DNA from 4 places in the Bacillus sp. FJAT-45350 genome. Region 1 is predicted to be linked to each of the others. Evidence: riboswitches for the same ligand, from Rfam matches in the RefSeq annotation. Region 1 holds a riboswitch; each other region holds the start of a gene.

Region 1 (3,203 bases):
TTTTAATGTAATTTGTTCTATTATTTTTACAATTAGGAACAGTAGAATTCCTAAAATAGATAACCATACGATAGGGGCAAAGACGCCTGCCCCGTCAAATTGAGTCATCATGCGACGACTAAAGTAACCTAGACCAGCGTTAGCACCTAACCATTCTCCTATGGCTGCACCAATAACACTTAAGGTTACGGCAACTTTGAGTCCGGAGAAGAAATAAGGAAGTGCAGATGGTACTTGGACTTTAAAGAATACGTCCCTTTTGTTAGCACCCATTGTTTTTACTAAGTCAATTAATTGTTTATTTGTTGAACGAAGACCATCAAAGGTACTGACAGTAATCGGGAAAAATGTAATTAATATAGTTACTACTACTTTGCTCCAAATGGAATAGCCAAACCAAAGAACAAAGATAGGTGCAAGTGCAATGATTGGTATCGTTTGAGAAGCAACGACTAATGGAAAAAATGTTTTTTCAGCAATGACGCTCATATTCATCCAAATAGCTAAAGACACACCAAAGATGATTGAGATTGCTAAACCAATTAATACAATCTGTAATGTCGCCGGAAAGTGAACAAACAACAGAATATTGTTTAGCTCTATCATCTTAAAAAAAATGTCGGTAGGGGCGGGGAGAATAAACTTCTTATCATAACTTTGTGCACTAATCTCCCAGATGAACATTAGAAGCGCGACAAGAATAACTGAACTAAAATAATATTTTAATGATTTCATAGCTTCACCTGTTTACGTAGCTTAGTAAGTAATTCCTGTTTTAGCTTAATCATTTCGGGCTTGATTAGGTCATCCACTTTTCGTGGACGGGAAAGAGGCACATGTAACTCTTCATAGTGTGAGAGCGGCTTATCGGAAAAAAGTAAAATACGATCTGATAAAAACAACGCCTCATCTATATCGTGTGTTATGAATAAGACAGATTTTTGATGCTGTTCCCATTGCTCTAGGAGCCATTCTTGCATTGCTAGTCTTGTCATAGCATCTAATGCGCTAAAAGGTTCATCCAGTAGAAGCATGTCATTTCCACTAAGCATAGCTCTAAGAAATGACACGCGTTGCCTCATTCCACCTGATAATTGATGTGGGAAATCATTTTCATGGCCAGCAAGCCCAAATTCTTTTAAAGTAGTTAATACTCTTTGTTTAGCTTTCTTTTTTGAAACACCTTGTATTTCTAATGGAAGCATTGCATTTTCTGTTACAGTACGCCATTCAAGTAGCATATCTTGCTGAGGCATATAGCCGACCTTGCCACAACGGTTGTTTTCTGGATTTCCATTTAAATTTATTTCCCCAAGTAGTGGTTGTTCTAATCCAGTAATTAATCGGAATATTGTACTTTTTCCAGAACCACTGGGGCCTAATAATGTAACGAACTCTCCTTGTTCAACCTTAAATGAAAGGTTTGAAAGTATGTTCAATTGGTCTGTTTTACTATAAGCAAAGGATACATCCTTAAAGGAAAGGACGTCGTTCTTCATATTAATCGACTCACTTTCGATAAAATAAAGAGCCACTTCAGTCATGAAGTGGCTCTAGGTATATGAGTAATATCATTTTTAAATCAAATTAAAAAGCTCATATGTATCCCATCCACTTCCCTACGCTAGTTTTAACTAGATCAGGTGTAAGGGTTAAGGCTAAAACCTCTCTCAGCATATCAGCACCCCTAGCGGAAACTATTTTATTATTTTTACTATAACTATATAGAAAACTAACATAAATAGACTATAAAAACAATATAAAACTTCTGGTGGAATTTGCTGAATGTTCAATGAATAATATAACTGTTTTATTATATGAAATACCAATTGAGTTGTCTTATAACAACATTTTTTAGAAAAAAATAATATTTGCAAGCGCTTACTAAATAGCCGTAACTACTGTTACATAAGGGTTTAAATTAACAGAAAATTAAGACTTATTTAAAATAGGCCAAAATATGAAAAAAGTGGTTGTAATTTATTTTTCTCTGTTATATCATAAGGACATAAGATAACAACCTGTAGTAATACAGAAGAGAGAATACAAGAAACTGACAATTAATACTATGTTTCTACTATTCTCGTACGACGCAATTACTCATTGTTAGACTTATAACTTTCTCATTTGGCAAAAAAACCTAACTTTCTCAAACAGGTGACGGCTCAATGTAAGCTACTCCTTACAGTCGTCACCAGACAAAACGGCAGCAAAGATTTTTTTCATAAAATTTCAACTTTTACTTATTTATTAAACAATTAAGGGAGATGGAGACTATGACAAAAGTAAACATTCAAGAAGCAGCTAAAAAATTGCAGGAACAATGGGACAACGACCCACGTTGGGCAGGAGTAACACGTCCATACTCAGCAGAGGAAGTAGTTCGTCTTCAAGGTTCTGTAGTTATTGAACATACATTAGCACGTCGCGGTTCTGAAAAGCTTTGGAATCTTATTAATGAAGAGCCATTCGTTAACGCTCTAGGAGCATTAACTGGAGGTCAAGCGGTACAACAAGCTAAAGCTGGTCTTAAAGCAGTTTACCTTAGTGGGTGGCAAGTAGCAGCAGATGCTAACTTAGCTGGACAAATGTATCCAGACCAATCTTTATATCCGGCTAACTCTGTACCACAAGTTGTAAAACGTATTAACAACTCTTTATCTCGTGCAGACCAAATTCAACATATGGAAGGCGAAGGTGACGTAGATTACTTCCTACCAATCGTTGCAGATGCTGAGGCAGGTTTCGGTGGCCAGTTAAACGTATTTGAATTAATGAAAGGTATGATTGAATCTGGTGCTGCTGGTGTTCACTTCGAAGACCAATTAGCTTCTGAGAAAAAATGTGGTCACTTAGGTGGTAAAGTACTTATCCCAACTCAAAATGCAATCCGTAACTTAATTAGTGCTCGTCTAGCAGCGGACGTTTCTGGAGTTCCTACAGTAATCGTTGCTCGTACTGATGCTGATGCAGCGGATTTAATTACAAGTGATATTGATGATAACGATAAGCCGTTCATCAAACAAGGTGAAAGAACTGCTGAAGGTTTCTACCGCACTAATTGTGGTATCGACCAAGCAATCTCTCGTGGTCTTGCTTATGCTCCATATGCAGACCTTATCTGGTGCGAAACTTCAAAACCAAGCCTGGAAGAAGCGAAGCAATTTGCTGATGCTATCCATGCTAAATTCCCTGGAAAAATG
Region 2 (3,203 bases), 570 kb from region 1:
TATAACTCCACATGCAAGGTAAAAGTGCAGCAACTAAATCCGCTAATGTTCCATTTTGACCAACATGTAGCATGTAATGAGTATATGCTAACGTTGTCGGCGAAGGCTTCGCTGTTTCTAATTCCTCTTCAGATATCTCAAATTTCTTTGCATATTGACGATGCAGAGACATTTCTTCATTTAATGTAGAGTCTAATAGATTTGCAAATTTCCCCATTGTCTCAACATCCGTTGCTTTAATTGCCCCAAGAGCAAATAGCTTCGCATAATCAATTAAATATAAATAATCTTGAATCATGAAAAAACGAAACTTATCCTTATCTAACGTACCATCACCTATTCCTTTAACAAATGGATGATTATGATTTTTTCTCCATATTGGCTGTAATTCCGTATGTAATCGTTGACTAAATTTCATCTCTAAACACTCCTCATTATCGTTTTGTGTGACTCCAATCATATATAAACTTCACTAATACTTTTGTAAACTCTAGTAACTGTTCAATTGACACTTGTTCATTAACAGAGTGAGCATTTTGTAAATCTCCTGGACCATAAATAACAGTAGGGATTCCTGCATCTCCTAACCAGCCACCATCTGTTACGGTTGGAGAGACATCAATAATTGAATCTTTTCCTAATACAGTATCATGAGTTTTTGCTAGTAACTGCACCCCAGCATGAGTAGGATCAACTTCTAAAGAAGGAAAAATTTCTCCACGGTCCTCAATCATTGACGTTCCTCCCCAAGTAAATGTTGGAGGGTTCTCTCTTAACCATGGGTCACCTTTTGCTACATTTAAAATATGCTCTTCAATTTCCTTTGAAACGTCTTCATATGTTTCATTCGGATAATAATGAACTGTAATCCAAAGTCTGCACTCGTCCGCTATAAAAGCTGCATGACGTCCACCTTCAATAACTGCTGGATTAATCGTATTGGTCCCTGGTAAAAAACCTGGATAACTTTTTGTGACAGCCCAATGCCTTTCTAGTTCTTGCAATCCTGCTATCACCTTCATCATCTTCTCGATTGCACTTGCTCCGAAAAGCTTTCCACCCGCATGGATCATATTTCTTCTTGTTGCATCATGGAAAGTCTGACTGCTTTTTACTGTAACCCAACCTGTAATGACTCCACCTTGACCTTGAATATGCAAATCACTCGTATCAACCACAAGGGCAAAGTCAGCGTCATAACCACGTTTACAGCATTCTAGTGTACCCGCCTCGCCTACCTCTTCTCCTATGACTGATTGAAAAATAATATCTCCTGGTAAATCAATTCCTTGTTCCTTTAAAAGAGTTAGAGCAAAAATTGCCCCCGCTAATCCACCCTTCATATCAGCTGCACCGCGGCCTATAACAACTCCGTCTCTTACAATAGGCGTGAACGGGTCTTTTTCCCACTCTTCATCTTCATTTACCTCCGCAACATCCATATGTCCATTGATTATTAAGCTTTTATGCTGAGTGTTATTTGTTCCTTTTCGTACACCTACAACATTTGGATCATTCGGATATACATCCCACATATCAATGTTAAACCCTAATTTTTCTAGCAAATCCGCAACATATAATTGAGCCTCTTTCGTATTTCTCGCTGGTGGTGCCGGAGTTTCAAATGAAATAAGTGTTTTGAGTAATTCAATTAATTCTTCCTGTCTTTCTTCTACTTGGTGTAACACAGCCTTTAATCTTTCAGTCATGTATTTGCCTCCAATAAATAAAAAACCACTTCACCATATGGCAAGAAGTGGTTGTCAGTTTCAACTTTAAATCAAAAAACTGATAGGTTCGTACACTTCTTCCCTACGCTAGTATGAACTAGATCAGGTAATAAGGGTATGACATTTAGTCATTCTCAGCTAGATAGCACCCCTAGAGTGGTTTATATTAAGTTTTTTCCTTATAATAGTTGTAACATAATCGATTGAAGTGTTCAAACAATTCAATTCATTATCAGTCGACTTTTTCAATCAAGCTTCTTATTTAGTAACAGAATTATAGACACATATGAGTCCTCCTTTTTACTAAACTATAGAGGCTTATATATAGGAACTGTAGAAATTCACAAGAAAAAGGGATAATAGTCGGTTTCAAATACCTACATTTCCCTTTTCTTTGATTTTATCTTCTATTTATAAAATGTCACGAACTATTTTCCAGATTAACAGAAAATTTAATCTACACAGTCTTATTTTCAGCGACTACACGTTAATTCCTTAATTTATTTTTCATAATTGATCTTCATTTTATCTGCTGATAGTTTTGCATTTTCCCGTGCACTTTCAACAGTTTCTGCTGTATGTAGAACGACCGCCATACGACGCCCTATCTTCGTTTCAGGCTTTCCAAAAAGCCTTACTTGTGTACGAGGTATTTCTAAAGCATCCTCTACACCACATATTTGATAATCCTTACTTTCTTCCCAAGCTTTAATAGTTCTACTTGCTCCTGGTGAGAGTAAACGGATTTCAGGAATCGGAAACCCTAATATTGCTCGAATGTGAAGGGCAAATTCTGATAGTTCTTGAGTAGCCAGAGTAACCATGCCTGTATCATGTGGACGAGGAGAAACTTCACTAAAATAAATTCCCTTATCTGTAATGAACAGCTCCACTCCAAATAAACCATAGCCACCTAATGCAACGGTAACTTTCTTTGCTACCTCTTCTGCTTCTGTAATTTGCCCCTCTGTCATAACATGTGGTTGCCAAGACTCAATATAATCACCATCTTCTTGTACATGACCAATTGGCGCACAATAAGAAGTACCAGAAACCGACCGAACCGTTAAAAGCGTAATTTCCGATTCAAAGTGAATAAATTCTTCAACGATGACACGAGTTTTCTTTGCTCGCGCACCTTCTAATGCAATCGTCCAAGACTTTTCAACATCCTCAATTGTATGGCATACACTTTGACCTTTACCAGATGAACTCATAATCGGTTTTATTACACACGGTGTTCCAATTTCCTTAACAGCTAATTCTAATTCCTCTAAAGTGTCTGCAAAAGCGTATTTTGCTGTTGGTAACCCTAACTCTTCACTAGCAAGACGGCGAATCCCTTCACGATCCATCGTTAACTTTGTTGCCTTAGCTGTAGGAACAACATGTAGGCCTTCTTGCTCTAATTCTAGTAATGTGTCTGTAGCAATTGCTTCAATTTCAGGAACGATATAATCAGGCTGTTCATCT
Region 3 (3,203 bases), 1.9 Mb from region 1:
TTAGAACGTGGTATTTTATCAGAGGAAGAGTTAAATGTAATATTAGACCCGAAAGAAATGACAAATCCAGGTATAGCTGGGGCAAAATATATTTATAACTAGCTTCTAAACCGAGGCTGTCTCAAAAGTGTGAATTCATGGCAATGACTCCTTACGCTACTCGTCATCTTATGAGAAAACCACTCACAGTATGACTTCAAAACATGTAGCGACTCCGCATTGCTTTGGGGGTGTCCCAAAAGGTAAATAACAACCTTTTGGGGCACCCCTTTTACATTATCGCTCTATCCTCAAAATATTTGTATGCTTCAACATAACGAGAGGTGTATGACAAAAGTGTGAAAAAATTATAAAAAAATCCTTTTGTTATTCATTGTTCAACATGTTAATAAATGAGATAATACTACAGAAAATAAGGTCAAGATTTAGATGCAAACGAAAAAAAATTATGGGAATTAAATAGAGGGTGGGTAAGTTGATAAAAGCTTTTGTATTTCTAATTATTATCCTTTTTCTATTTACTGCTTGTCAGCCTTCTACTGAAGTTCGTCCAATGCCCGCTTACGAACATGTAATTGTGAAAGAAAAGATCGCTTTTGCACCTTCTTTCAAACAGGACATACATACATTAAATGTGAATCCATATAGCTTTGTTGAAGTTAGTGAATGGTATAGTGATCGTGAACTTTTATACTTGAAAGATGAAAATGGTTTATCCATCATACAAAGGTTTGACTTGTACACAGGAGATAATACTATATTTTTTGAAGTTGATGAGCCTGTGCTGTATGTAGAGGCAAATAAGGATTATAGTCTATTTGCTATCCAAACTATTTCTTTGGAAAGTGAAAAATCCCCTTTATACATTGTTGATAGTGAGGGACAAGTTAGGTATCAATTTGATGATATTGGAGAGGATTACACAATTTACTGGAGTCAATATGAGGAGGATGAATTACTTATCGTAGCTTTCCTTCCTAATTGGGAATACTATGTGTATCATCTATCGATTGGAGAACAGTCATTAGCCCAATTAGAAATTGAACAAACGTATTTTCAATGGCTAACAGAAGATGAAGTTGGCTTTTTAGACTGGCCGTATGAGCCAAGCTACTATGCACCTTTAGTTTCTTATAATATTCATACAAAGGAAAAGCAAAAAGTAGACGATGAGATTTTGGCTTTTCTTTCGTTTCAAAATGATAAATATGTAACAGTTAAGGTTAACTCACCTACTGATGAACATTCCATTTATCGTTTCTATGAAAAAGGTGAAAAAATTAATGAAACAAAAGTGCCTGTATTAAATACGTTTTCTGAGCAGTGGTGGGTGCCATTTCATGCCTATTCAGATAACCTCTTTTACTATCTTCGCCCATTTCGTAGTGGAGATTTCTTTAACTACCGTGATGGATATACTCTTGTTTCATTCAATATTACGACGGGACAAGAAGAAAAAATTATTGTGGTAGATAACCATGCGCCAATAAAAATTTCTCCAAATGGTGATTGGATATTATACGGTCATAAATCAGAGCAGATTATTAATGTAAAAAATAAACTAATGAAGAAGCTAGTAAATATGTAAAGGCAATTTTGTTGTATTATTGTCCAAATCTGTCATAATGAAATTGTATATGAATAAGACTAGGGGTGTCTGCAATGAAACGTGGGCTGAGAAAAAGGTAGTAATCCTTTTACCCTTGAACCTGATCTGGAAAATACCAGCGTAGGAAAGTCGACTAATTGATGCTATTTAGCCGTAATCCACTTCGCTGGGTTACGGTTTTTTGATGGCTTAGGAACAAGTGAAAGCTTATTCAAAGAATTAAACAAAAGACCGCTTTGCGCTTTTTGTTCTTAGGTTAGTTCAAGTATTTTGCTGATAAGGAAGGGATAATTAATGAAGGATTTTAAGTTATATGCCATTACAGGTGAAGAATTTCATCCTGGACGAGACTTACTAACTGTTATGGAAGAAGCTATATTAGGTGGAGTTGATATTATTCAGCTTCGTGATAAATATAGTAGTAAGCGAGATGTACTAAAAAAAGCACAAGTATTGAGAGAGCTAACAAAAAAATATGGTGTTACTTTTATTGTAAATGATCATATAGATGTAGCTTTAGCTGTGGATGCTGACGGGATACATTTAGGACAAGACGATATTCCATTAGCTGAAGCAAGAAGAATTATGGGGAACAAAATAATTGGAATTTCTACACATGCGATTGAAGAAGCACTAGAAGCAGAAAAGGGCGGGGCTGATTATATCGGTGTTGGACCAGTATTCCCAACCAAAAGTAAGGTAGATGTAGTTGATCCAGTAACAACAGAGTATGTAAAGCAAGTGGCAAAGGAAATCAAAATTCCGTTTGTAGCTATTGGTGGCATTAAGCTTCATAATGTAGACCAGGTATTAGCTGCGGGAGCAAGTAGAATTTGTGCTGTAAGTGAGATAGTAGGAGCAGAGGATATTAAAAGTACTTGTGAATCATTTTTATCGAAAATTAACAGCGAGGCGAAATAACATGGAATTAATCATAAATGGTGAAGTCGAAAACATAGATGTAACAACATTAGATGAGGTAGTAAAGCATTATGGGTTAGAACAAAACCTCGTCGTAACTGAAGTGAATGGAAGTATCATTGATAGAAGCCAGTGGGAATCAACTAGTGTAGAGCCTGGAATGAAAATTGAACTGGTGCATTTCGTAGGAGGAGGGTGAACAACATGAAAAAAGATACGTTTGTTATTGGAGGAAAAGAGCTTTCTTCACGTTTTTTTATTGGGACAGGACGCTACCCAAATCCATTCGTTCAAAATGAGGCAATAAAGGCATCGGGAGCTGATGTACTTACATTTGCTATTCGTCGTGTAAACCTAGATGCCCCTGATGAGGATGCGATATTACAACATTTAGAAGGTCAAACATTTACATACCTTCCAAATACGTCAGGTGCAAAAAATGCAGAAGAAGCAATTCGTATAGCTAGATTAGCAAAGGCATCAGGACTTAGTGATTGGATTAAAGTGGAGATAAGTGTGAATGAAAAAACATTACTACCAGATCCGATCGAGACACTTAAAGCAACAGAAGTATTAGCAAATGAAGGCTTTGTTGTATTACCTTATACATCAGATGATCCAGTTATTTGTAAGCGGTTGGAGGAAGCAGGAGCTGCGGCAGTGATGCCAGGTG
Region 4 (3,203 bases), 1.8 Mb from region 1:
ACTCGGATTGTTTGTATTCTTAATACATACAGGAATCTTCTTACGGAAAGCTGGGATTAATGCTTCATCATGGAAAACAGAGAAGCCAGCATAAGAAAGCTCTCTCATTTCACGGTAAGTCATTTTCATAATTTCTACAGGATTTTCAACCACTTTCGGGTTTGCTGCGTAAACTGAATCTACATCAGTAAAGTTTTCATAAAGTTCCGCATCAATACCCGCTGCTAAGATTGAGCCTGTAATGTCTGATCCTCCACGAGGGAATGTCACGAGAGTCCCCTCAGGTGAGTAGCCAAAGAAGCCTGGGAAAATAAGAATTCCTGATTGCTCTCTTAATTGAAATAAATTGTCATATGCCTCTGGTAGTACTTGAGCATTTCCTGGTTCATCACTTACTAGTAAACCTGCCTTCAGTGGGCAAATATAGTGAGCTTCAATTCCACTACTTTGCAAATAGAATGCAATTAATTTTGCATTGTTATCTTCACCACTCGCTTTGATTAAATCCATAAACTTCCCTTGATTTGTTGTATCAAAGCTTAATCTTTCTTTTAAATCCGCCTCAATTGTTTCAATAATCTCATGAGATAGCTCTAAGCCCTTGGCTATATCTGCATAACGACCAACAACAGCTGCTAGTTCCTTTTCTGTGGATGCACCACTTAAGTGAGCTTCTCCTAATTGTATTAATAAATCCGTTACTTTCGTATCTTCGTCACTACGCTTTCCCGGTGCAGAAACGACAACTACTTTTCGTTCTGGATCGTCTGTAATAATCGCTGATACCTTTCTAATTTGTTCCGCACTTGCTACTGATGAACCACCAAATTTTGCTACTTTCATCTCTTCTCCCAGCTCCTATAATGTTTTATTTTAAAGTTTGTGAATACTCAAAAAAATCTCTTGGTATTGAGTCTAATTCGCTAATGTGTACAACCTTTGTCTCTATATTATATTGCACAACTAAGACAACAAATTAACTCCTAACAAGCGTCGGACTCACTTCGCACTCGAGCTCCTTAAGTTGTTTTAAATTTACCATAGGGAAAATTTGTTTGCAAAGCTTCATAATAAGCCTTAATTGGGTTGTGCTGGTATATATCCCCTTCAGACTAACTGACAACGATATCGCTTAAAATTATCCTTATACAGTTACAATCACTCTTAAATGATCGAGATATGGCACAACTCCTTTTCTAAAACAGATTAAATTTTATATTCTCTTTATTTATACTAAACTTCTTAGTAATTTTCATTATTTTTTAAAAATTATATCTATAATCTCCTTTTCTAAAGCAATAAGTATAGAAATCAACCTTTCTCAAAAGAATAATGGCAAGTAAAGTAAAAGACAGGAGTGAAGAACAATGAAAACAATTTCTCTACAAGTAGAAAAAATGAGCTGTGGTAATTGCCTTACAACTGTAGAAACGGCAATTAAATCAGTAGAAGGTGTAAATGAAGCAAAGGGAAGCTTAGAGGAAAAGACAATTAAAGTTCAATACAATGAAGAAATAGCGGATGTATCAGACTTTGTCGAAGCCGTTGAGGAGGTTGGTTATATCATCATATAACTCACTTCACTGTCAGACGTATCCTTTCAAAGTTAAATTAAGAAAATATTGTACATCCATTCACATTTACACAAAATTTTTCCTTGCTAGTATTCTTTCAATCTGTTAGGATAATATTGTAAATGAAGAAACGGGAGCTTGAGAGTAACAAGCTGAGAGGATAGCTGACACTGCTATCGACCGGGAACCTGATCTAGGTAATGCTAGCGGAGGGATTATTCTTAGGAATACGTCTATCTATTCGACCGCTTGCTAGCGGTCTTTTTGTTTTTTGACGACGTATCATCATAGTGTTTTACTGTGTAAATATCCTAAAACCCCCTCCTCCTGTCTAGATGGTTCAAATTATTTTGAACAATATGAAGGAGGATTTTTTTATGTCTATGAAAGAAAAAAATGTATCATTGATGCCCCCATTCCCAAACAGTACAAAGGTGTATGAAACAGGTTCAAGAGAGGATATTCGTGTACCTTTCCGTGAAATCAAACTGAGCCCAACTGTACGAAACGATATTGAAGAACAAAATGAACCTCTACGTGTATACGACACAAGTGGTTTATATACAGACCCTGATCACATTGTTGATGTTCGTAAAGGATTACCTCAATTACGCCGCAACTGGATTCTAGAGCGTGGAGATGTAGAAGAATATGAAGGAAGAAGTACGAAACCAGAGGATAATGGCTTTCAAACAGAAGAACGTTCATTTGAAGTAGAAAGATTTGATACATCACACCGAAAACCAATCAGAGCAAAAAAAGGAAAGAATGTTACTCAACTTCACTATGCAAGAAAAGGTATTATTACTCCTGAAATGGAGTTTATCGCAATACGTGAGGGACTAGAGCCTGAATTTATTCGCTCTGAAGTTGCAAATGGACGTGCAATAATACCTGCAAATATTAATCATCCTGAAAGTGAGCCTATGATTATCGGACGTCACTTCCATACAAAAATCAATGCTAATATTGGAAACTCTGCCGTTACCTCTTCAATCGAAGAAGAAGTAGAAAAAATGACATGGGCAACTCGTTGGGGTGCTGACAATATTATGGATTTATCAACAGGTAAACATATCCATACAACAAGAGAATGGATTATCCGCAACTCGCCTGTTCCAATTGGAACAGTGCCGATTTATCAAGCACTAGAAAAAGTAAATGGCATAGCTGAGGATTTATCATGGGGAGTGTACCGTGATACATTAATTGAGCAAGCAGAGCAAGGGGTTGACTACTTTACGATTCATGCTGGTGTCCTCCTTCGCTACGTTCCAATGACAGCTAGCAGACTTACAGGTATCGTATCAAGAGGAGGTTCTATCTTAGCTGCATGGTGCCTTGCACATCATGAAGAAAACTTCTTATATACTCATTTTGAAGAAATCTGTGAAATTATGAAGACATATGATATTGCTTTCTCACTAGGTGACGGGTTACGCCCTGGGTCAATTGCAGATGCAAATGATGAAGCTCAATTTGCTGAACTTGAAACTTTAGGTGAATTAACAAAAATTGCTTGGGAGCATGATGTACAAGTAATGGTTGAGGGACCAGGTCATGTACCAATGCACAAAATCAAAGAAAACATGGATAAACAGCTAGAGATTTGTAACGAAGCACCATTCT

What was found. Region 1 has a riboswitch for thiamine pyrophosphate ahead of CD003_RS01720 (ABC transporter ATP-binding protein). Riboswitches for the same ligand answer to the same signal wherever they lie in the genome.
Region 2: another riboswitch for thiamine pyrophosphate. It lies ahead of CD003_RS04620 (acetylornithine deacetylase); the one in region 1 lies ahead of CD003_RS01720 (ABC transporter ATP-binding protein).
Region 3: another riboswitch for thiamine pyrophosphate. It lies ahead of thiE (thiamine phosphate synthase); the one in region 1 lies ahead of CD003_RS01720 (ABC transporter ATP-binding protein).
Region 4: another riboswitch for thiamine pyrophosphate. It lies ahead of thiC (phosphomethylpyrimidine synthase ThiC); the one in region 1 lies ahead of CD003_RS01720 (ABC transporter ATP-binding protein).

The regions. Positions count from the first base shown of each region.
Region 1 covers NZ_NISU01000001.1:346,769-349,971, forward strand. Annotated here, with positions in the region: gene CD003_RS01715 (ABC transporter permease) at 1-735, opposite strand, end outside; gene CD003_RS01720 (ABC transporter ATP-binding protein) at 732-1,499, opposite strand; TPP riboswitch at 1,600-1,699, opposite strand; gene aceA (isocitrate lyase) at 2,268-3,203, shown strand, end outside.
Region 2 covers NZ_NISU01000001.1:917,929-921,131, reverse strand. Annotated here, with positions in the region: gene tenA (thiaminase II) at 1-418, opposite strand, end outside; gene CD003_RS04620 (acetylornithine deacetylase) at 435-1,709, opposite strand; TPP riboswitch at 1,793-1,893, opposite strand; gene purT (formate-dependent phosphoribosylglycinamide formyltransferase) at 2,231-3,203, opposite strand, start outside.
Region 3 covers NZ_NISU01000001.1:2,272,948-2,276,150, reverse strand. Annotated here, with positions in the region: gene aspA (aspartate ammonia-lyase) at 1-102, shown strand, start outside; gene CD003_RS11475 (hypothetical protein) at 476-1,588, shown strand; TPP riboswitch at 1,640-1,753, shown strand; gene thiE (thiamine phosphate synthase) at 1,904-2,530, shown strand; gene thiS (sulfur carrier protein ThiS) at 2,532-2,729, shown strand; gene CD003_RS11460 (thiazole synthase) at 2,735-3,203, shown strand, end outside.
Region 4 covers NZ_NISU01000001.1:2,128,106-2,131,308, forward strand. Annotated here, with positions in the region: gene CD003_RS10680 (aspartate kinase) at 1-843, opposite strand, end outside; gene CD003_RS10685 (heavy-metal-associated domain-containing protein) at 1,368-1,574, shown strand; TPP riboswitch at 1,695-1,806, shown strand; gene thiC (phosphomethylpyrimidine synthase ThiC) at 1,952-3,203, shown strand, end outside.